DNA from 4 places in the Pseudomonas sp. 18-147 genome. Region 1 is predicted to be linked to each of the others. Evidence: predicted binding sites of a transcription regulator. Region 1 holds the regulator's gene; each other region holds the start of a gene.
What was found. Region 1 encodes sigma-54, which starts transcription at its own class of promoters, with help from an activator protein. Its sites were predicted from a motif close to ANTGGCATNNANNTTGCTNT; they were not measured.
Positions count from the first base shown of each region.

Region 2: ACM0M4_RS19760 (flagellar hook-length control protein FliK) is a predicted target of sigma-54. The motif match lies at 2,106-2,125, and genes of this name have one in related genera.
Region 3: flgB (flagellar basal body rod protein FlgB) is a predicted target of sigma-54. The motif match lies at 2,377-2,396, and genes of this name have one in related genera.
Region 4: glnK (P-II family nitrogen regulator) is a predicted target of sigma-54. The motif match lies at 3,919-3,938, and genes of this name have one in related genera.

Region 1 covers NZ_CP182296.1:5,274,469-5,280,148, reverse strand. The annotation lists gene ACM0M4_RS25095 (ZIP family metal transporter) at 1-562, shown strand, start outside; gene ACM0M4_RS25090 (HPr family phosphocarrier protein) at 659-931, opposite strand; gene rapZ (RNase adapter RapZ) at 961-1,821, opposite strand; gene ptsN (PTS IIA-like nitrogen regulatory protein PtsN) at 1,823-2,287, opposite strand; gene hpf (ribosome hibernation-promoting factor, HPF/YfiA family) at 2,301-2,609, opposite strand; gene ACM0M4_RS25070 (RNA polymerase factor sigma-54) at 2,687-4,180, opposite strand; gene lptB (LPS export ABC transporter ATP-binding protein) at 4,406-5,131, opposite strand; gene lptA (lipopolysaccharide transport periplasmic protein LptA) at 5,131-5,658, opposite strand; gene lptC (LPS export ABC transporter periplasmic protein LptC) at 5,645-5,680, opposite strand, start outside.
Region 2 covers NZ_CP182296.1:4,170,808-4,176,487, reverse strand. The annotation lists gene ACM0M4_RS19775 (sensor histidine kinase) at 1-972, shown strand, start outside; gene ACM0M4_RS19770 (YbaN family protein) at 981-1,388, opposite strand; gene ACM0M4_RS19765 (YecA family protein) at 1,400-1,987, opposite strand; gene ACM0M4_RS19760 (flagellar hook-length control protein FliK) at 2,175-3,458, shown strand; gene fliL (flagellar basal body-associated protein FliL) at 3,702-4,223, shown strand; gene fliM (flagellar motor switch protein FliM) at 4,231-5,202, shown strand; gene fliN (flagellar motor switch protein FliN) at 5,230-5,680, shown strand, end outside.
Region 3 covers NZ_CP182296.1:4,486,448-4,492,127, reverse strand. The annotation lists gene ACM0M4_RS21215 (branched-chain amino acid ABC transporter substrate-binding protein) at 21-1,142, opposite strand; gene ACM0M4_RS21210 (DUF2288 domain-containing protein) at 1,441-1,758, shown strand; gene ACM0M4_RS21205 (DUF5064 family protein) at 1,825-2,187, shown strand; gene flgB (flagellar basal body rod protein FlgB) at 2,440-2,847, shown strand; gene flgC (flagellar basal body rod protein FlgC) at 2,853-3,293, shown strand; gene flgD (flagellar hook assembly protein FlgD) at 3,306-4,019, shown strand; gene flgE (flagellar hook protein FlgE) at 4,047-5,435, shown strand; gene flgF (flagellar basal-body rod protein FlgF) at 5,653-5,680, shown strand, end outside.
Region 4 covers NZ_CP182296.1:6,254,878-6,260,557, forward strand. The annotation lists gene ACM0M4_RS29510 (fimbrial protein) at 1-480, opposite strand, end outside; gene sutA (transcriptional regulator SutA) at 904-1,221, opposite strand; gene ACM0M4_RS29520 (secondary thiamine-phosphate synthase enzyme YjbQ) at 1,299-1,724, opposite strand; gene ACM0M4_RS29525 (ammonium transporter) at 1,985-3,313, opposite strand; gene glnK (P-II family nitrogen regulator) at 3,353-3,691, opposite strand; gene ACM0M4_RS29535 (accessory factor UbiK family protein) at 4,131-4,391, shown strand; gene ACM0M4_RS29540 (YifB family Mg chelatase-like AAA ATPase) at 4,432-5,680, shown strand, end outside.

The sequences.
Region 1 (5,680 bases):
GTTCGGCGCGGGGTTCCTGGTCAGCTTCGGCCTGGCGGTCGGCGTGATGGGGCTGTTCATCCTCGGCCGGCTGATGCCGGACGTCCATCCCGGTTGCGAGGGCGCGCCACTGTCCGGTGGCATTCCCCCGCGCATCCTGCTGTTCGTCACGGCCATCGTCCTGCACAACATCCCCGAAGGCATGGCGGTTGGCGTGTCGGCCGGTGCCGGCCTGGACGAGGCGAACGGCCTCGCCCTGGGCATCGCTCTGCAGGATGTGCCGGAAGGTCTGGTGGTGGCGCTGGTGCTGGCCGGAGTCGGTATGTCGCGTTTCAAGGCGATGCTGGTCGGTGCCGCGTCGGGCCTGGTCGAGCCGCTGTTCGCGGTGCTCTGCGCCTGGCTGGTCGGCCTCTCCGCGCTGCTCCTGCCCTGGGGGCTGGCCGCCGCGGGGGGAGCGATGCTCTTCGTGGTCACCCACGAGATCATTCCCGAGTCCCACCGCCAGGGACATGCCGCCGAGGCTACGCTGGGCCTGGTGTTCGGTTTCTGCCTGATGATGGTGCTGGATACCGCGCTGGGCTAGGGGATTCATCCGACCCGAGCTGAATTGACGCCGGCCGCAATCGCCGGAAAGGAAAAGCCGCCAGTTGGCGGCTTTTTCGTTGTCGCTGGGAAGAGCCTACTCGCCCTCGTCGAACCTGTTGTTGATCAGTTCCACCAGCGCGTTCAACGCCTCGTCTTCCTGTTCGCCTTCGGTATGCAGGTGCAGGTTGGTGCCCTTGCCGGCAGCCAGCATCATCACGGCCATGATGCTCTTGCCGTCGACGCAGCTTTCAGGATTGCGGCCGACCCGGACCTGGCAAGGGTAGCGCCCCGCGACGCCGACGAACTTGGCCGCCGCGCGGGCGTGCAGACCGAGCTTGTTGATGATGGTGATCTCGAGGGCGGGCATCTTGGGGAGTCTGTCCTTCTTGTTATGGGCTAGCTGCTGAGATCGCGGTGGCGAATCTGCACGTTCTTCAGGGAATCCCTGAGTGCAGCGCCAATCCGCTCGGCGAGGTAGACCGAACGATGGTGCCCGCCGGTACAGCCTATCGCAACTGTTACATATGAGCGGTTACTGGCGGCGAAGCGCGGCAACCATTTGTTCAGGTAGCCGACGATGTCCTGGTACATTTCCTCGACGTCCGGCTGGGCGGCCAGATACTCGCGGACTTCCGGCTCCAGCCCCGAATGATCGCGCAACTCGGGCTTCCAGTAGGGGTTCGGCAGGCAGCGCACATCGAACACCAGGTCGGCGTCGACTGGCATGCCGCGCTTGAAGCCAAAGGATTCGACGAGGAACGCGGTGCCGGGTTCCGGCTTGTTCAACAGGCGCAGTTTGATGGTGTCGCGCAACTGATAGAGGTTGAGGCTGGTGGTGTCCAGCTTCAGGTCGGCGAGGTCGGCGATCGGTCCGAGCAATTGGCTCTCGTCGCCAATCGCCTCCGCCAGCGAACGGGTGTCGGTGGTCAGCGGGTGGCGCCGGCGGGTTTCCGAGAATCGTTTGAGCAGCGTCTCGTCGTCGGCGTCGAGATACAGCACATCGCAGTTGATGTGGTTGTCCCGCACTTCCTGCAACAGTTCGGGGAAGCGCTGCAACTGGCTGGGCAGGTTGCGGGCGTCGATCGACACCGCCACCTGTGGCTGCAGTAGCTCCGTGTGCAACAGGGCGCGCTGCGCCAGGTCGGGAAGCAGGCTGGCGGGAAGGTTGTCGATGCAATAGAAGCCGTTGTCTTCGAGGACGTTCAGGGCGGTGCTCTTGCCCGAGCCCGAGCGGCCGCTGACGATGATCAGGCGCATGTCATTGCCCGTTCTGTACGTCTACCACGATCTGATAAAGCGCTTCGGCAGTGGGAGCGCTGCGCAGGCGGTCGCGTACGTCGGCACGGTCGAGCATGGCGGCGATCTGCCGGAGCAGTTCGAGATGTTCTTCGGTCGCGGCCTCCGGTACCAGCAAGACGAAGAGCAGGTCGACCGGCGCGCCGTCCAGCGCGTCGAAGTCCACGGGAGCATCCAGGTGCAGCACGGCGCTGATGGGGCTCTGGCAGCCAGACAGGCGGCAGTGCGGAATGGCGATGCCATTGCCGAAACCGGTGGAGCCGAGTTTTTCCCGGGCCACCAGGTTTTCGAAGATGGTCTGGGCGTCGAACTCCGGCAGCTCCCTGGCTACCAGGTTGGCGATTTGTTCGAGTACGCGTTTCTTGCTGCCGCCCGGCACGTTCACGAGGGAACGGCCGGGGGTCAGGATTTGCTCAAGTCGGATCATAGGGGAGGGGAGATCAGCGGGCGCCTACGCCTTGCTGCCGTTCGAGATACTTCTCTTTGTGTTTGATCAGTTGACGGTCGAGTTTGTCGATCAGCAGGTCGATGGCCGCGTACATGTCCTCATGTTCCGCATTGGCTACGATCTCGCCACCGGCGATGCGCAGGGTGGCTTCGATCTTCTGCTTCAGTTTCTCGACCTCCATGATCACCTGAACATTGGTGATCTTGTCGAAATGGCGCTCCAGACGGCTCAGTTTCTCGCCGACATAGTCGCGCAGGGCGTCGGTCACATCCAGTTGATGGCCACTGATGTTGACTTGCATACCGCGTTCTCCTTGTTGCCCGTGTGTAAGTGGCAGGTTAGCAACCTGCCTCCGGAACACCTTGGCGTGGATCAACGTCACACCAGTCGCTTGCGCTCGCTCGAAGGGGCTATGCCCAGGGATTCGCGGTATTTGGCGACGGTGCGGCGAGCCACTTGAATGCCCTGTGCCTCCAGTAAACCAGCGATCTTGCTGTCGCTCAATGGCTTTTTCGCATTTTCCGCGGCCACCAGTTTCTTGATGATCGCGCGGATCGCGGTGGACGAGCATTCCCCGCCTTCGGCGGTACTGACGTGACTTGAAAAGAAATATTTCAGCTCGAAAATGCCGCGCGGCGTATGCATGTATTTCTGCGTGGTGACCCGCGAAATGGTCGATTCGTGCATGCCCACCGCTTCGGCGATGTCATGCAGGACCAGCGGCTTCATGGCTTCTTCGCCGTAGTCGAGGAAACCGCGCTGGTGCTCGACGATCTGGGTGGCGACCTTCATCAGCGTTTCGTTGCGGCTCTGCAGGCTCTTGATGAACCAGCGGGCTTCCTGCAACTGGTTGCGCATGAAGGTATTGTCGGCGCTGCTGTCGGCGCGGCGGACCATGCCGGCGTAGGTGGCGTTGACGCGCAGGCGCGGCATCGCCTCCTGGTTCAGCTCGACCAGCCAGCGCTCGTTGTCCTTGCGCACGATGACGTCGGGGACGATGTATTCGGCTTCGCTCGATTCGATCTGCGAACCGGGCCGGGGATGCAGGCACTGGATCAGCTCGATGACCTGGCGCAGTTCGTCTTCCTTGAGCTTCATGCGCCGCATCAATTGGCTGTAGTCGCGGCCGCCGAGCAGGTCGAGGTAGTCGGATACCAGGCGCAGCGCTTCGTTCAGCCAGGGCGTGGTGGACGGCAACTGGCGCAGTTGCAGCAGCAGGCACTCGCGCAGGTTGCGGGCGCCGATGCCGGCGGGTTCCAGTTGCTGGATGCGGCGCAGCACGACTTCCACTTCGTCGAGCTCGACGTCCAGTTCCGGATCGATGGCGGCGAGGATTTCTTCGAGGGACTCTTCGAGGTAGCCATCGTTGTTGATGCTATCGATGATGGTCACCGCGATCATCCGATCGGTGTCCGACATCGGTGCCAGGTTGACCTGCCAGAGCAGGTGGCTGTGCAGGCTCTCGCCGCTGCTGGTGCGCGCGGTGAAGTCCCACTCGTCATCGTCGTTGCTGGGCAGGCTGCTGGCGCTGGTCTGGTAGATGTCTTCCCAGGCGGTATCCACCGGCAACTCGCTGGGTATGCGTTCGCTCCACTGGTCGTCGTCGAGGCTTTCGACGCTGGGCGTGGCGCTTTCCTGGAGGGGGCTCTCCTGGGGCGCGCTGGCCGCCTGTTCGGCGCCATCGGCGAGAGGGTCGCTGTTGTCGAAATCGTCGCCGTCTTCCTGGCGTTCGAGCATGGGATTGGATTCCAGCGCTTCCTGGATTTCCTGCTGGAGGTCCAGGGTGGATAGCTGGAGGAGGCGTATGGCCTGTTGCAGCTGCGGCGTCATCGTCAGCTGCTGGCCCATCTTGAGGACTAGCGATGGTTTCATGGCTGAGGGCTTAGTACCTTATTCGCTGGTACCGGATGGCACCATCCACTACTACGGGTGCCGAGGTGGCGGCACCGCCAGGAAGCAAATTATATGCCTGAATTTTCGTACTTTGCCTAGGGTTGCTCTGAATAAATCATCCGCTCCAGGCGGCACTCGTGGTTGCGAAACCGCGGGCGAGCGGAACCGCTCCGGCGAGGCCGGAGGGCGCGCTAGGAGATTTCTTCAGAGGCGGAACTCGTGCCCCAGGTAGACTTCCTTGACCAGGTCGTTGGCGAGGATGCTCTCGGCATCCCCTTCCGCGATCAACTGCCCATCATTGACGATATACGCCGTTTCACAGATGTCCAGGGTCTCGCGGACGTTGTGGTCGGTGATGAGGATGCCGATACCCTTCGCCTTGAGGTGATGGATGATCTGCTTGATGTCGCCGACCGAGATCGGGTCCACGCCGGCGAAGGGCTCGTCGAGGAGGATGAATTTCGGCGCGCTGGCCAGGGCGCGGGCGATTTCCACCCGGCGTCGTTCGCCGCCGGACAGGCTCATGCCGAGGTTGTCGCGGATGTGGTGGATGTGGAATTCCTGCAGCAGGCCTTCCAGGGCTTCCTTGCGACCGTTGCGATCGAGGTCGCTGCGGGTCTCGAGGATCGCCATGATGTTGTCGGATACCGACAGCTTGCGGAAGATCGAGGCTTCCTGCGGCAGGTAGCCGATGCCGGCCCGGGCGCGCCCGTGCATCGGCAGGTGGGTGACGTTCTGCTCGTCGATGCGGACCACGCCCTGGTCGGCCTGGACCAGGCCGACGATCATGTAGAAGCAGGTGGTCTTGCCGGCACCGTTCGGACCGAGCAGGCCGACGATCTGCCCGCTATCGATGGACATGCTGACGTCGCGGACGACTTGCCGGCCTTTATAGCTTTTGGCCAGGTGCTGGGCTTTGAGCGTTGCCATTACTGGGCCTTTTTCTTCGGCTGGATGACCATGTCGATGCGCGGGCGCGGGCTGGTCACCTGGGAGCCGGTGGCACGACCCGCGTTGACGATCTGGCGCTGGGTGTCGTAGACGATCTTCTCGCCTTCGAAGGTGTTGCCTTCCTGGATCACCTTGGCCTGGTCGATCAGCACGACCCGGTTCTGCGTGACGAAGTACTGGATGGTCAGGCCATAGGCCTTGGTCACGTCCTTGTCCGGAGCGGGTTTCTGCTCGTAGTAGGCAGGCTTGCCGACCGAGGTCACGACCTCGATGTCGCCGTTCTTGTCCTGCTTCAGGGTCACGGTGTTGCCGGTCAGCTTGGTGCTGCCCTGGGTCACCACGACGTCGCCGCGGTAGACCGCGACGCCCTGCTTGTCGTCCAGTTCGGCGCTGTCGGCCTGGACGCGGATCGGTTGTTCGCGGTCCGAAGGCAGGGCCAAGGCCATGGAGCTGCCGAGGGCGGCAGTCAGACCGAAAATAAGGGGGAGGGTATTAACGAACCTCATGCTGACCTCTTACGTTGGACAG
Region 2 (5,680 bases), 1.1 Mb from region 1:
CATGAGGCGCGGACCTCCACCCTGAAATGGCTGCTCGGCCTGTCCGCCCTCGGTGTGCTGCTGGCCTCGTTGCTTGGCCACTGGATCGCCCGCCTGGGCCTGTGGCCGGTGCATCGGCTGTCCGAGGAGGCCCGGCGGATCAGCCCGCGGCAGTTGTCGCAGCGCTTGCAGCTCTCGCCGCTGCCGGCCGAGCTGCGCGAGCTGGTGGGAGCGTTCAACGGCGCCCTGGACCGCCTGGAGCAGGCCTACGTGCGCCTGGAGTCGTTCAATGCCGACGTCGCCCACGAGCTGCGCACGCCATTGACCAACCTGATCGGCCAGACCCAGGTGGCGTTGTCCCGCGAACGCAGCGGCGAACATTACGAAGAGGTCCTGCAATCCAACCTGGAGGAGCTGGAGCGGCTGCGGGCGATCGTCAACGACATGCTGTTCCTCGCCCGCGCCGACCAGGGACGCCTGGCCTGCGAGCGCGAGGAAACCTCGCTGGCCGGCGAGATCGCCACCACGGTGGATTTCCTCGAGGTGATCTTCGACGAGGCCGGGGTCGGTATCGAGGTGCGTGGCGAGGCCCGCGCGCTGGTCGAGCGCGCCCTGTTCCAGCGGGCGGTGACCAACCTGCTGTACAACGCCGCCCAGCACACCGCCGCCGGCGGCACGCTGCGGGTCGGCGTCGAGCGGCGCGGCGACGAAGTGCGGGTGGCGGTGAGCAACCCCGGCGTGCCGATCGCCGACGAGCACCGCAGGCACCTGTTCGAACGCTTCTATCGGGTCGACGCGGCGCGCAGCAACAGCGAGGCCAACCACGGCCTCGGCCTGTCCATCGTCAAGGCGGTGGCGAGCATGCACGGCGGTTCGGTGTTCGTCGACAGCGCGGACGGCTGGAACACCTTCGGCTTCACCGTGCTGAGCCCCGAGCGGCGCGGGTCCGGCGACCGCTTGCCGCTGGGCGAGGGCGATCCGGCGCTGTCCTGAGCGGGCCATCAGGCGTCGTGCGGCGGGCGGGTCTTCTGGCGGAGGATATAGATGCTGACCAGTACCGCGCTGGTCAGCATGAAGCCCTGGGCCCAGGGGCGTCGGACCAGGTAGCAGGAAAGGGCGATGCTGGCCCACATCAGGCCGATGGCGTAGACCTTGCCCTTGAGCGGGATGCCTTCGCCGTCGAGATAGTCGCGGATCCACGGGCCGAGCCGTGGATGGCCGACCAGCCAGTGGTAGAAGCGCGGCGAGCTGCGCATGAAGCAGGCCGCCGCGAGGAGCAGGAAAGGCGTGGTCGGCAGCACCGGCAGGAAGATGCCGATCACGCCCAGGGCTACGCTTAGGAAACCCACGGCCTGGAGGCTATAGCGCACCCAGGCGCGAGCGCTCGGGCGAATTTCCCGCTGCGCCACCGCGGCGCTCCTTAGTGCGTGCGCGGCTTGAGCAGGGCGGGCTTTTCTTCCGGCGCCTGGCAGAGCAGGAACAGGTTGGTCAGCAGGTCGGGAATCTGCGCGACCATGTCGTCCACCAGGTGGCGGTCGCGGGCGATCTCGTCGAACTCGGGCTGCTCGTCGAACAGGCCGGAGCCGACCATGATAGGCAGCAGCAGCTCGCTGACTTCCTCCTCGGCCTGCTCGAACCAGACTTCCTCGCGAAGGAACACGCCTTCCATGAAGCCGATGCACCAGCCGCGCAGGTCGGAGTCGTCCGGCTCGTCGCCGAGGTCGAGGTCGCAGGGCAGCTCGAGGTCTTCGTCGCTGGCCAGCACGCGGGTGATGTGCGCCTTGAGCTGCTCGAGGGAAGTCTCGATCTCCTGGCGCTCCTCATCGCTGCGGTAGTGCGGCGGTTCGGCGAACAGGGCGTCGATCCACTCCCGCTCCGGCACCTGCTCCGGGCAGATGGAGAGGGCGGTCAGGTAGCCGTGGGTCGCCACGTAGTCCAGCGCTTCTTCGTGCAGGTCATCGGCATCGAGGAAGGCTTGCAGACGGGACAGTTTTTCGGCGAAGGACATCAGGGTACTACCTCGGGAGGGATGCGGCTCTGGATTGTAGTCCAGACGGGACCTGCGGGCAAAGCGAGCGTGCCTGCTGCGGCGCCCTGGCGAGCGTTTCGCGGACGCTCTCGGCGAAGTTGGCCCGGACCTTGCTCCATCCCTTGCGCAAGCCACGATGCAATCCCTTCGCAAATGGAGAATTCCCATGGCCGTCGCCCCTGGTGTGTTGTTGCCGCCGACGCCTGATGTAAAGCCCAAGGCCGCTGCGCCGAAGAGCCAGCAGAAAACGCCTGAGCCCAGTAACGACAAGACTTCCAGCTTCTCCGACATGTATGCCAAGGAGACCGCGAAGAAGCCCGCCGAGCGCGCTGACGGTCCCGCGAAGGGTTCGCGGGACAAGCCACGGGACGCCGGCAAGGACGCCGTCGAAGCGCAGCCGACGGATGCCGCCAGGCAGCCGGCCGTTGCCGAAGACGGCAAGCCTTTGCCGGCCGACGGCCAGGCCAAGGCCGACGGCGAAGATAAAGTCGAAACGCCGGTCGATCCGCTGCAATTGCTCGGCCTCGGCGGTGCCGTACCGTTGCTCGACGAGAATACCCAGGCGACTTTGCTGCCACCGGCCGTGCCGACGGCCAGCAGTGCTCCGGCCAGCCTTACCGAAGCCAGCAGCGACCCGACCCTGGTCAAGCTCAACGGCGTGCCGGCGGTGAACATGGCCCTGGAGCAGGGCGCCCAGGACGCCGCGCAGACGGCGAAAGGCGGGCCGGCGAAGAGCGCCGATCCCCGCCAGGCGAACCTCGGCGATGCCCTTGCCGGCCTGACCTCGGATTCCTTGACCAAGGCCGTCGACGGCAAGGCGCTCGAGGCCCAGTTGCAGCAGACCGCCGAGCCGGCCGTCGCCAGCGCCGCCTCCGAGAGCCTGCTGGAGAGCAAGGCGGAACCCCGCGGTGAACCTTTCGCGGCCAAGCTCAACGGGCTGACTCAGGCCATGGCGCAACAGGCCCTGACCAACCGTCCGGTGAACGGCACGGTGCCCGGCCAGCCGGTGGCGATGCAGCAGAACGGCTGGAGCGAGGCGGTGGTGGACCGGGTGATGTGGATGTCCAGCCAGAACCTGAAGTCGGCGGAGATCCAGCTCGACCCCGCCGAGCTGGGACGCCTGGACGTGCGCATCCACATGACCGCCGACCAGACCCAGGTGACCTTCGCCAGTCCCAACGCCGGCGTTCGCGACGCCCTGGAAAGCCAGATGCACCGGCTGCGCGACATGTTCAGCCAGCAGGGCATGAACCAGCTCGACGTGAACGTCTCCGATCAGTCGCTGGCGCGGGGCTGGCAGGGCCAGCAGCAGGGCGAGGGCGGATCGGCGCGCGGACGCGGCTTGGCCGGCGAGGCCTCGGGCGATGAGGAAACCCTCGCCGGATTCAGCGAGATCCGCAGCCGGCCGGGTGCGTCGGCGGCGCGCGGTCTGGTCGACTACTACGCCTGAGGCGAACGACTGCATTTCCCCTTTGGGCCTCCTGCGGGAGGCCTTTCTTTTTCCGGAGCGGGCAATTTCGCAAAAGACGGGGATGATTTCCTGTGGCCAGGCTGTAATATCCGCGCCGTCTATCATCTCGGACAGCCCTCCGGGGCTGGTCCCAGGAGGCGGGGCGGCGTTGCAGAAATGGCACAACCCTTGCTCTGCCCCTGTGAAACCCTTCATTTGACGCTATAGCGACGGATTTTTGGCATGGCTAAGAAAGAGGCGACACCCGCCGACGCGGGGGCTCCGAGCGGCGGCAAGAGCAAGCTGAAGCTGATCCTGCTGATCGTGGTCGGCCTGCTGCTGGCGATCGGCCTGTCGGTGGGCGGCACCTGGTTCTTCCTCAGCAAGTCGCTGAAGGCCGAGAAGACCGAGGAAGTCGCCAGCGAGGCGGCGAAGCCGGGCAAGCAGCCGGCGCTCTACGAGATCCTGGCGCCGGCCTTCGTCGTCAACTTCAACCAGAACGGCCGGCAGCGCTACATGCAGGTCGGCGTCGCGTTGATGGGGCGCGACAAGGCGCAGATGGACGCATTGCGCGAGCACATGCCGCTGGTTCGCAATAAACTGGTGATGCTGTTCTCGAGTCAGAGTTTCGACTCGCTGGTGACTCCGGTGGGCAAGGAAATGCTCCGCCAGCAGGCGACCGCCGGATTGCAGGAACTGGCCAAGAAGGAAACCGGCCAACTGGCTATCGAACAAGTGTTGTTCACCAATTTCGTGCTGCAGTAGGTATCCCATGGCCGTGCAAGATCTGCTTTCCCAGGATGAAATCGACGCGCTGTTGCACGGCGTCGACGATGGCCTGGTGGAAACCGAAGTCGAGGCGACGCCGGGATCGGTCAAGTCCTATGACCTGACCAGCCAGGACCGCATCGTCCGGGGCCGCATGCCGACCCTGGAGATGATCAATGAGCGTTTCGCCCGCTACACCCGCATCAGCATGTTCAACCTGCTGCGCCGTTCGGCCGACGTCGCGGTCGGCGGCGTGCAGGTGATGAAGTTCGGCGAGTACGTGCACTCGCTGTACGTTCCCACCAGCCTCAACCTGGTGAAGATGAAGCCGCTGCGCGGCACCGCGCTGTTCATCCTCGACGCCAAGCTGGTGTTCAAGCTGGTGGACAACTTCTTCGGCGGCGACGGCCGCCACGCCAAGATCGAGGGCCGCGAGTTCACCCCGACCGAACTGCGGGTGGTGCGGATGGTGCTGGAGCAGGCCTTCGTCGATCTGAAGGAAGCCTGGCAGGCGGTGCTGGAGATGAACTTCGAGTACGTCAACTCGGAGGTCAACCCGGCCATGGCCAACATCGTCAGTCCCAGCGAGGTGGTGGTGGTCTCCACCTTCCACATCGAACTGGACGGCGGTGGCGGCGACCTGCACATCACCATGCCCTATTCGATGATCGAGCCGATCCGCGAGATGCTCGACGCCGGTTTCCAGTCCGACCACGACGACCAGGACGAGCGCTGGATCAAGGCCCTGCGCGAGGACGTGCTGGACGTCCAGGTACCGCTCGGCGCCACCGTGGTCCGCCGCCAGCTCAAGCTGCGCGACATCCTGCACATGCAGCCGGGCGACGTGATCCCGGTGGAGATGCCGGAACACATGGTGATGCGCGCCAACGGCGTGCCCGCCTTCAAGGTCAAGCTGGGCGCCCACAAGGGCAACCTGGCGCTACAGATTCTCGAAGCGGTCGAGCGCTCGCGCTGACCGCTTCCCCCGGAGGAAAGACGAACCATGGCAGACGAAGAAAAAGTGACCACCGAGGAACAGGCACTGGCCGACGAGTGGGCGGCGGCGCTGGCCGAGGCGGGCGACGCCAGCCAGGACGACATCGATGCGCTGATGGCCCAGGGCGGCGCGACTCCCGTGGCGGAGTCGAGTACCCCGCGGGCGCCGATGGAAGAGTTCGGCGCTTCGCCGAAGGCACCGACCATTTCCGGCCTGGAGGGGCCCAACCTGGATGTGATCCTGGACATCCCGGTGACCATTTCCATGGAGGTCGGGCATACCGACATCAGCATCCGCAACCTGCTGCAGCTCAACCAGGGGTCGGTGATCGAACTCGATCGCCTGGCCGGCGAGCCGCTGGACGTACTGGTCAACGGCACCCTGATCGCCCACGGCGAGGTGGTGGTAGTGAACGAGAAGTTCGGCATCCGCCTGACCGACGTGATCAGTCCCAGCG
Region 3 (5,680 bases), 790 kb from region 1:
GCTCCGTACTGCAACGATGCTTACTTGACCTCGGTCCGGGTGGCGTCCTTGTGCCACTCGTAGACGGTGAAGTCGAAGTTCTTCAGGTCGCCCTTCTCGTCGAACCCGAGGTTCCCGGTGGGAGTCTCGAAGGTGTTGGTGCGCAGGGCCTCGGCGACCTTCTCCGGATCGGCCTCGCCGGCTTTCTCGATGCCCTTGGCGATCACTGTGACCGCGGAGTAGGCGGGCAGGACGAAGATGCCGCTCGGATCCTGGTTCTTCGCCTTGAAGGCGTCGATCAGGGCCTTGTTCTTCGGATCCTGCTCGAAGGCGCGCGGCAGGGTCGCCAGCATGCCTTCCGAAGCGTCGCCGGCGATCGCGGTGATTTCGCTGTTGCCGACCCCTTCCGGGCCCATGAAGCGCGCGTCCAGCCCGGCCTGCTTGGCCTGGCGCAGCAGCAGGCCCATTTCCGGGTGGTAGCCGCCGAAGTAGACGAACTGCACGCCGGCTTTCTTCAGCTTGCTGATCAGCGCGTTGAAGTCCTTGTCGCCGGCGTTCAGGCCTTCGAAGACGGCAACCTTGATGCCGGCGTCTTCCACGGTCTTCTTCACCTCGGTGGCGATGCCTTCGCCGTACTGCTGCTTGTCGTGCAGTACCGCGATGGTCTTGTCCTTGTAGCGTTCGGCGATGAACTTGCCGGCCACCGGGCCCTGCATGTTGTCCAGGCCGATCGTGCGGAAGATCAGCTTGTAGCCGCGCGAGGTGATTTCCGGGGCGGTGGCCGACGGGGTGATCATCAGCACGCCTTCGTCTTCGTAGATGTCGGTGGCGGGTTGGGTGGAGCTGGAGCAGACATGGCCGACCACGAACTTGACGCCGTCGTTGACCACCTTGTTGGCGACCGCCACGGCCTGCTTGGGATCGCAGGCGTCGTCGTAGATCACGCCTTCGAGTTGCGCGCCGTTCACGCCGCCTGCCTTGTTGATCTGTTCGATTGCCATCAGCGCACCGGCGCGCTGCATGTCGCCGTACTGGGCTACCGGACCGGTGACCGGGCCAGCCAGGGCGATCTTGATGGTGTCGGCGGCCATGGAGTAGCTGGCGAACCCGGCAATGGCCATCGCGGCGAACAGGCGGGATAGACGCTGAGTACCCTTCTTCATAGTGCTCCACTCTTCTTGTGTGTTGTCATTGTTGTAGTCTCGCGGCCGCGGGGGCCGGAGGAGACCGGGTGATCGTCATGGACGGACCCCGGGAACTGTACCGGTACAGTGTAGAGCGGCGCTTCGTCGCTTGAAAAGCACGGCACGGCGAGCTCCCGTGAGTCGTGTCGCCTGGTTGACATAAACGTATAGAAAAACGGCGCGGACCTGCCTCACCTCCCTGGGCCCGGTTTCCCTTCGGCTGTCGTGGGCTACCGGCGGGCGTTATCATGGCGCCCATGCAATCCAGGTAGATCCCATGACAGAACAAACTAGCACCCTCTATGCCAAGCTGCTCGGCGAGACCGCGGTCATTTCCTGGGCCGAGCTGCAACCGTTTTTCGCCCGTGGCGCCTTGCTCCAGGTCGATGCCGCGCTGGACCTGGTGGAAGTCGCCGAGGCCCTGGCCGGGGACGACCGCGAGAAGGTCGCCGCCTGGCTTTCCGGCGGCGGCCTGAGCAAGGTCGGGGAGGATGCGGCCAAGGACTTCCTCGAACGCGACCCGACCCTCTGGGCGGTGGTGGTGGCGCCCTGGGTGGTCATTCAGGAACGCGCGGAAAAAGCGACGTTGCACTGATCCAGGGCGGTTTTCTTTCGCTCGACCCTGGCTAGACTGATTCCGATTCCCACCAGGAGATTCGTCATGTTCGAACCAGGCCACCTCCATCTGGTCAGCCTGCCCGGCCTCGACCAGCAGGACATCAATATCCATATCCGCTACGAGGTGCGGCAGAACGCCGAATCCGGCGCCTATGTGCACTTCGACATGGACGGCGAGATCGACGGCAAGCCGTTCAGCGACTCCTTCGAGCTGCCGCGCGATACCGCCTTCAACTTCGCCAGCGATGCCACGCGGGTCGCCCAGAAGCACGGCCTGCACCCGAAGTTCGGCGCGATCACCCGGGTGCACAAGGAATACGATGCGATGTTCGAGGACATTCGCGCCAAGCTGCATGCCCATCCCGGCGAACCGGTGGATCTCGAGCGGATCATTCGCCACGAGTGAGCCGTGTCCCCGGCGGCCGGAAGCATGGGAAAGGCCCGATATCGACGATATCGGGCCTTTTTTCGTTTGCCGGAGAAGCCGTTCCAGGGGCTTGCCACCCTTGCCGGCAAGCGGAAGCGGCTTGCCGCTTGCCGCTTCCGGGTTACCCTTAAATAAATTCAAGTTATTGAATATAAAGGTTTTTAATAATTTGGCACGGGCCTTGCTGAAATGTTGGCGACGAAAGCCACACCGGCAAACAGGTTCGCAGCCATGAGCATCAGTTTCGACAGAGCACTCGGTATCCACCAGCAGGCCCTCAGCTTCCGCGCCCAGCGCGCCGAAGTGCTGGCCAACAACCTGGCCAACGCCGATACCCCGAACTACAAGGCTCGCGACCTGGACTTCGCCGCGGTTCTCGCCGAGCAGAAGGACAAGGCCGCCAAGGGTACCTTCGCCACCCGCACCACCAACGAGCGGCATATCGCCGCCGAAGGTTTCGGCATGGGCGAGGGCAGCCTGCAGTACCGCATCCCGGTCCAGCCGTCGATCGACCAGAACACTGTCGACGCCCAGATCGAGCAGGCCAACTACGCCGAGAACGCCATGCACTTCCAGGCGTCCTTCACCTTCCTCAACAGCAAATTCAAAGGGCTGGTCAGCGCCCTGCGTGGAGAGTAACCGCCATGTCCCTCGCCAGTGTCTTCAACATTGCCGGTAGCGGCATGAGCGCCCAGAGCACCCGCCTGAACACCGTGGCCAGCAACATCGCCAACGCCGAGACGGTTTCCTCCAGCGTCGACAAGACCTACCGCGCCCGCCATCCGGTGTTCTCCACCATGTTCCAGCAGGCCCAGGGCGACAGCGGCTCGCTGTTCGCCGACCAGGACAGCTCCGGCGCCGGCGTGCAGGTGCTGGGCATCGTCGAGGACCAGAGTTCGCTGATGCCGCGCTACGAGCCGAACCATCCGGCCGCGGATGCCAACGGCTACGTGTATTACCCCAATGTGAACGTGGTCGAGGAAATGGCCGACATGATTTCCGCCAGCCGTGCCTTCCAGACCAACGCGGAAATGATGAATACCGCCAAACAGATGATGCAGAAGGTCCTGACCCTGGGTCAGTGAGCGGAGTAGAGCATGAGCATCGATAACGTCAGCGGCACCAGCAGCAACACCGGCAACGTCAACGGCAGCAAGCGCGCCGCCGGCAGCGGCGCCACCGAGACCGGGCAGAGCGTCAAGGGCAGCAGCAACCTTGGCAAGGACGAATTCCTCAAGCTGCTGGTGGCCCAGTTGAAGAACCAGGACCCGATGTCGCCGCAGCAGAACGGCGAGTTCATCGCCCAACTGGCCCAGTTCAGCACCGTGGAAGGCGTGCAGTCGCTGAACAAGAGCATGGAGAGCATTCTCTCCAACTACCAGTCGTCGCAGGCCCTGCAAGCCTCGTCGCTGGTGGGGCGCAAGGTCATCGTGGCGACCGACAAGTCGGTGGTGGACACCAAGGACACCTTCAAGGCGTCCCTCAACCTGCCGGTCTCCAGCAGCAACGTATGGGTCAACGTCTACGACGACAAGGGCACCGTGGTCAATCGCATCAACCTCGGCCAGCAGGCTGCCGGCAGCGTCAGCTTCATGTGGGACGGCAAGGACAGCAGCGGCAACATCATGCCGCCGGGCACCTACAAGTTCGAGGCGCAGACCTCGATCGACGGCAAGACCTACGGGCTCCAGACCTACCTGCCGGCCAACGTCGACAGCGTCACTCTGGGGCAGAACGGCGGCGAGCTGATGCTCAACCTCGCAGGCCTGGGCAGCATCGCGCTGTCCAAAGTACAGATCATCGGCCAGTAAGCCGGCGTTTCCGGCAAGGAGCTATCCATGAGTTTCAACATCGGCCTGAGCGGCATCCAGGCGGCCTCCAGCGGCCTGAACGTCACCGGCAACAACATCGCCAACGCCGGCACCGTAGGCTTCAAGCAATCCCGCGCGGAGTTCGCCGACGTCTACGCCGCCTCGGTGCTGGGTTCGGGCAGCAACCCGCAGGGCAGCGGCGTGCTGCTCTCGGACGTCTCGCAGATGTTCAAGCAGGGCAACATCGACTCGACCAACAGCGTGCTGGACCTGGCCATCAACGGCAACGGCTTCTTCGTCACCAGCAACAACGGGGCGATCAGCTACACCCGCGCCGGCTACTTCAATACCGACAAGCAGGATTTCATCGTCGACAACAACGGCTACCGCCTGCAGGGCTATGCCGTCGGGCCGAACGGCCAGTTGCAGAACGGCGTGGTCACCGACCTCAAGGTCGAGCGCGCCAATCAGGCGCCGCAGGCCACCTCGAGCATCCAGCAGTCGTACAACCTCAACTCGACGCTGAAGCCGCCGACCGTGACGCCGTTCGATCCGTCCGACGCCGCTACCTACAACTCGTCCTCTTCGCTGGGCATCTATGACAGCCAGGGCAACTCCCACACCATGAGCCAGTTCTTCATCAAGAACGAGCCGGACCCGAATGCGACCCCGCCGATTCCGGAGAACAGCTGGACCATGAAAGTGCTGATCGACGGCGTCAATCCGCTCGATCCGTCGAACAAGACGCCGATGAGCTTCAACGTCACCTTCGACGCCAGCGGCCAGATGACCTCGGTTCGGGCGCCGGACGGCAGCACCAGCGGGCCGGGCTTCAGCATCGACGCGACCACCAACGTGATCCAGTTCAGTCCGGCCACCGGCAATCCGCCGACTCCCGGCACCGGCTGGATTCCGGCGGCCTCGGACGGCAAGACCCCGCCGACCTACGCCTGGAATGGCGCGACCGGTGCCGCCAGCGGCATCTCCTTCGACATGCGCAAGACCACCCAGTACTCCACCGCGTTCGCCCAGAGCAACCCGATCCAGGACGGCTACACCACCGGTCAGCTGGCAGGCCTGGAAATCGACGACACCGGGGTGATCTTCGCCCGCTACACCAATGGCCAGTCCAAGGTGCAGGGCCAGGTGGTGCTGGCGAACTTCGCCAACATCCAGGGCCTGACGCCGATCGGCAAGACCTCCTGGGTGCAGTCCGCGGAGTCCGGCGAGCCGGCGGTCGGCGCGCCGCGCTCGGGCACCCTGGGGGCGTTGCAATCCGGCGCGCTGGAAGCGTCCAACGTGGACATCTCCAACGAACTGGTGAACCTCATCGTCCACCAGCGCAACTACCAGGCCAATGCCAAGACCATCCAGACCGAGGATGCGGTGACCCAGACCATCATCAACCTGCGCTGATGACGGCGTGCCGGTGCCGTCCGGGCACCGGCAAGGCCCTTGCCGCCAGCGGCAACCCCTGGCCAGGGGTTGCCCCCGAAGCCTCCGAAAGGAGGCTTTCTGTTTTATAAAATCCTTTTAAATCAATGTATTAATTGTTTTTTCGAATTCTGGCACGGCGCTTGCTGGATAACCTGCAAGAAAGCCCGGCGGATTGTGCCGGTGCCTGGAGGATTCGATGGACAAGATGCTGTACGTCTCCATGA
Region 4 (5,680 bases), 980 kb from region 1:
GGTCAACCTGATGGAGGAGGTGCCAGACGCGATAAGCCCGTCCTTGTAGGTAATGAGGAAGTACGAGTTGAAGGCTCCGCTCGCGAACTGGCCGTCGGAGAGCGGCGTCGAGTTGCGGAACAACTGGATCTCCGCGATTTGCGAGAAAGTGCCCTTGAAACGGCTGCTCGCCGGTATGCCATCCAGCAGCAGGCGCACCGAGAGGCCCGGCACGTTGGTATTCAGGTCCGGACCATCGACCGGGTCCCAGACACTTCCCTTGTTGTACAGAGAGACGCCGATGAGATCGCAGCTGGGCTTGCCGCACAGTTGCATGGGAGTGAACGTGTAGCGCGACATGACACTTCCCTCGGGAAGGATCGAGGGCACGGCGATATCGCGGCCGCCGAAAGCGTACAGATTGGCAGCCATGCTGGTGCCGGCGGGAACGAACAGGACTGCCGCGAGCAGCAGGGTTCGACGGAACGTCTTGAACTCCATGGGATGACAACCGATGTGTCCGGCATGTCCGGGAAAATCCGCCGGAACCGGAGTGAACTTGATGGGTGGCTAATCTTTTCAGAACACCTGGAAAGGAGCCATAAGACAGGACCTACACGGCTCCGCGAATCCGCCTAAGAATCGCTAGGAAAATTCTTAAGCAAGCTCTACAGCTCGCTCTCCGGCAACCCCGGACGTCGCTTGGAGCGCCTGGATGGCAAGCAGCTTCGGTTGACGATGTGGAACGGTAGCGCTGCCACCGGAAAGGAAAAGGCCTTGGCCCGTCGCCAGCCGTGCCTGAACAGGCGAAAGATCGGCTCGCCAACCGGGATGCGGCGGGGCGAGATGCCCGTCAAAGTGACCGGCGCCATAGCACAAGGCCCGCCATCCCTTGCGGGAGGCGGGCCTTGGGATGGCGCGAAATCAGATGGGGCGGCTGCCGTACTTGCTGTCCGGCTTCTTCGGCGGATCGGCCACCACGTTGGGTTCGATCTCCTGCACCTTTCCACCGCGGGAAAGGAACTCCTCCATCGCCTTGGCGAGGGCGTCACGCTCTTTCTGCTTGGCTTCGACCGAGGGCAGCTCCTCTTCCACCACGGCGGCTTTCGCCTTCTTCCCGGGGGCGGGGGCCTCGTCGCCGTCGCCGCTGTCCGCTTCGCCGTCGTCGGCCGCGGCCAGCTCTTCGCCGTCGTCCTCGTCAGCGCCGTCCAGCTCGTCCTGTTCCAGTTCTTCTTCGCTCATGGTCAACCTCTCGGTGCTGCAAAAGCAGGTTAGTTATAGCCCAGCCGCGCGTTTTGATGAGCGCCGCCGGAAAAAATTCATACTGACTCGCCCTGCCAGGTGGCGAGCACGCGCCGTGCCCCGCCCCTGTCCCGGTGTTCACCGAGATAGATCCCCTGCCAGGTGCCCAGTGCCAACCCTCCCGACTGTATCGGCAGGGTCAGTTGGCAGCCCAGCAGGCTGGCCTTGAAATGCGCCGGAAGGTCGTCCGGACCTTCGTCGTTGTGTTCATAGCCGACTTCGCCGCGTGGCGCCAGCCGCTCGAAAAAACGCTCGAAATCCCGGCGTACGGCAGGATCGGCATTTTCATTCAGGGTCAGTGAAGCCGACGTATGTTGCAAAAGCAGGTGCAGCAGGCCGACCCGGCACCGCCGAAGCTCCGGCAAGGCGTCGAGTATCTCCTCGGTGACGAGGTGAAAGCCCCGCGGACGCGGGCGCAAGGTGATCAGGGTCTGCTGCCACATGCTGCTGTTCCAAATCGGCTCCGATCCGTCGCGCCGCGCATTCTAGCGCGGCATTTGAAAAAGCAAAGAGCGTAAGAGGCAGACCTGTGAAAGCTGATGGTGGCGCAGTCCGCTGGCAGTCACTGAAAGACCGGTTGCGGAAAGGTGGTGGCAGTCGCGGGAAGCGCCCAGGACTTTCGACGCACAAGGGCATGGCGTTCGGCGAAGGCGAGCGCGGGAGGCAAACCGACGCCCGGCGGAAAGCCGGGCGCCGGCAGGTATTACAGGTTGTAGCCGCGCTCGTTGTGCAGCGCCAGGTCGAGGCCGACCGCTTCCTCTTCCTCGGTGACCCGCAGGCCCATGACCAGGTCCAGCACCTTGAGGATCACGAAGGTCACCACGGCGGTGTAGACCACGGTGAAGGCCACGCCCTTGAACTGCACGAAGAACTGCGCGCCGATGTCCTCCACGCTGCCGAAGCCGCCCAGCGACGGCGCCGCGAAGATCCCGGTGAGCAGCGCGCCGACGATACCGCCGACCGCATGTACGCCGAAGGCGTCGAGGGAATCGTCGTATTTCAGCGCGCGCTTGAGACTGGTGGCGGCGAAGAAACAGATCACCCCGGAGGCCAGGCCGATCACCAGCGCGCCCATCGGACCGGCGGTGCCGGCGGCCGGGGTGATGGCCACCAGACCGGCGACCACGCCGGACGCGATGCCCAGGGCGCTCGGCTTGCCGTGGGTGATCCACTCGGCGAACATCCAGGCCAGGGCCGCGGCGGCGGTGGCGATCTGGGTCACCAGCATGGCCATCCCGGCGGTGCCGTTGGCGGCGGCGGCGGAACCGGCGTTGAAACCGAACCAGCCGATCCACAGCATGGCCGCCCCGACCAAGGTGTAGCCGAGGTTGTGCGGCGCCATCGGCGTGGTCGGGTAGCCCTTGCGCTTGCCCAGCACCAGGCAGGCGACCAGACCGGCGATACCGGCGTTGATGTGCACCACGGTGCCGCCGGCGAAGTCCAGCACGCCCCAGTCCCACATCAGGGCGCCGTCACCGCTCCAGACCATGTGCGCGATCGGCGCGTAGACCACGGTGAACCAGACCGCCATGAAGATCAGCATCGCCGAGAACTTCATGCGCTCGGCGAAGGCGCCGACGATCAGCGCCGGAGTGATGATCGCGAAGGTCATCTGGAAGGTGATGAACACGCTTTCCGGGAACAGCGCGGTGGCGGAAGTCAGGCCGTCGGCGGTGAGACCGCTGAGGAAGGCCTTGTCCAGTCCGCCGACGAAGGAATTGAAGTTGAGGACGCCCTTCTCCATCCCGGCGGTATCGAACGCCAGGCTGTAGCCATAGACCACCCAGAGAATGGTGATCAGGCCGGTGATGGCGAAGCACTGCATCATGATCGACAGCACGTTCTTCGCTCGCACCATGCCGCCGTAGAACAGCGCCAGGCCGGGGATGGTCATGAGCAGGACGAGCGCAGTGGAGATCAGCATCCAGGCGGTGTCGCCGCTGTTCAGGACGGGCTCCTCGGCGGCCAGGGCGACGCCCGGCAAAGCGAGGGACAATAGGGCTCCTAGCCCTGCGATCTTACGCAGAGTCATGTTGGTATTCTCCTGGGGCTTTTGGGGGTTCGGTTGGGCTTAGATCGCGTCGGTATCGGTTTCGCCGGTACGGATGCGGATGGCCTGTTCCAGGTTCACCACGAAGATCTTGCCGTCACCGATCTTGCCGGTATTGGCCGCCTTGGTGATCGCCTCGATGACGCGGTCCAGCTGGTCGTCGGCGATCGCCACGTCGATCTTCACCTTGGGCAGGAAGTCGACGACGTACTCGGCGCCGCGATACAGCTCGGTGTGGCCCTTTTGCCGGCCGAAACCCTTGACCTCGGTCACCGTGATGCCCTGCACACCGATCTCGGACAACGACTCGCGGACGTCGTCCAACTTGAACGGCTTGATGATGGCAGTGACTAGCTTCATGAAACTCTCTCCCGTGTTTGGTGGACTCGCCCCAGGAAAACGAACCCGAGGACAGTCTAAGCGCAGTGTCTGGCTTTGTAACGCGCCGGTCCCTCTGGGAAGCATGATCGGGACCCTCCGCCCCGACCTGGCCCTGCTGCGGCCGTTCGATGCCGCAACCTGCCGGCCTCCCGCAACCGCCTCATCTGCCGCACCGGTACTGCTTCAGTGCACGCCTCACACCGGCCAAAGCAGAAAGCTTGCCAGCTCCGGCAAATCCGCCGGATTTCAAGCCCTTAGCCGCCAACCCGGGGATAGTGCGGAACGCCGGCCTCCGGGCGGCGCACCAAATAGGCGCAGACGCGCTCCGACAGTTGCGCAAAAAGTGTGCAATGGCCCTCCCGCGAGCGCCGCCGACATCGTGCTAGACTGCCGCCCACTCGTTACCGGAACCCTCGCCATGCTGCCGCCCAAAGCCGTCTTCGAAGCCCTCAGCCAACAAGCCAGCCGCCTGTTCGCCGGCGAATCGCCGTTGCCCAAGGCCGAGCTGGAGTCGCAGTTCCGCGCCCTGATGCAGAGCGCTTTCAGCAAGCTCGACCTGGTCAGCCGCGAGGAATTCGACAGCCAGATGCTGGTCCTCGCCCGCACCCGCGCACGGCTGGAAGCCCTGGAGGCCAAGGTGGCGGAACTCGAAAGCAAGCTGACGCCGCCCGCCGACTGATCCTCCCCCCTGCGAGCGGCGTGAGATCAAGGAGCGATCCATGTCCCTGGCGATTGTCCACAGCCGAGCCCAGGTCGGCGTCGAAGCCCCCTGCGTCAGCGTCGAGGCGCACCTGGCCAACGGCCTGCCTTCGCTGACCCTGGTCGGCCTGCCGGAAACCGCGGTGCGCGAGAGCAAGGACCGCGTGCGCAGCGCCCTGCTCAATGCCGGTTTCGACTTCCCCGCGCGGCGCATCACCCTCAACCTCGCCCCCGCCGACCTACCCAAGGACGGCGGTCGCTTCGACCTGGCCATCGCACTCGGCATCCTCGCCGCCAGCGGCCAGTTGCCCGGCACCGCCCTCGACGGCCTGGAGTGCCTCGGCGAACTGGCCCTGTCCGGGGCGATCCGGCCAGTGCGAGGCGTATTGCCGGCCGCGCTGGCGGCGCGCGACGCAAGGCGCGTTCTGGTGGTACCGAAGGAAAATGCCGAAGAGGCCAGCCTGGCCAGCGGGCTGACGGTGTTCGCCGTGGACCACCTGCTGGAGATCGCCGGACACCTCTCCGGCCAGGCCCCGCTGCCGCCCTACCAGGCCCGCGGCCTGCTCCGCGCGCCCTTCCCTTATCCAGACCTGGCCGAGGTCCAGGGCCAGGCCGCCGCCAAGCGCGCCCTGCTGGTGGCCGCCGCCGGCGCGCACAACCTGTTGCTCAGCGGCCCGCCGGGCACCGGCAAGACCCTCCTGGCCAGCCGCCTGCCCGGCCTGCTGCCGGCGCTCGACGAGGACGAAGCCCTGGAGGTCGCGGCGATCCATTCGGTGGCCAGCCACGTCCCCCTCAGGCACTGGCCGCAGCGACCGTTCCGCCAGCCGCACCACTCCGCCTCCGCGCCGGCCCTGGTCGGCGGCGGCAGCCGCCCGCAGCCGGGCGAGATCACCCTGGCGCACCAGGGCGTGCTGTTCCTCGACGAACTGCCGGAGTTCGAGCGCAAGGTCCTGGAGGTCCTGCGCGAGCCGCTGGAAAGCGGCGAGATCGTCATTGCCCGGGCCAACGGCCGGGTACGTTTCCCGGCGCGCTTCCAACTGGTGGCGGCGATGAATCCCTGTCCCTGTGGCTACCTCGGCGATCCCAGTGGCCGCTGCCGCTGCACCCCGGAACAGGTCCAGCGCTACCGGGGCAAGCTGTCCGGACCGCTGCTCGATCGCATCGACCTGCACGTCAGCGTGCTCCGCGAAAGCACCAGCCTGCAGCCAGGACACGGCGAAACCGCTACCGCCGAGGTCAGCGAACGGGTGGGCGCCGCACGGCAACGGC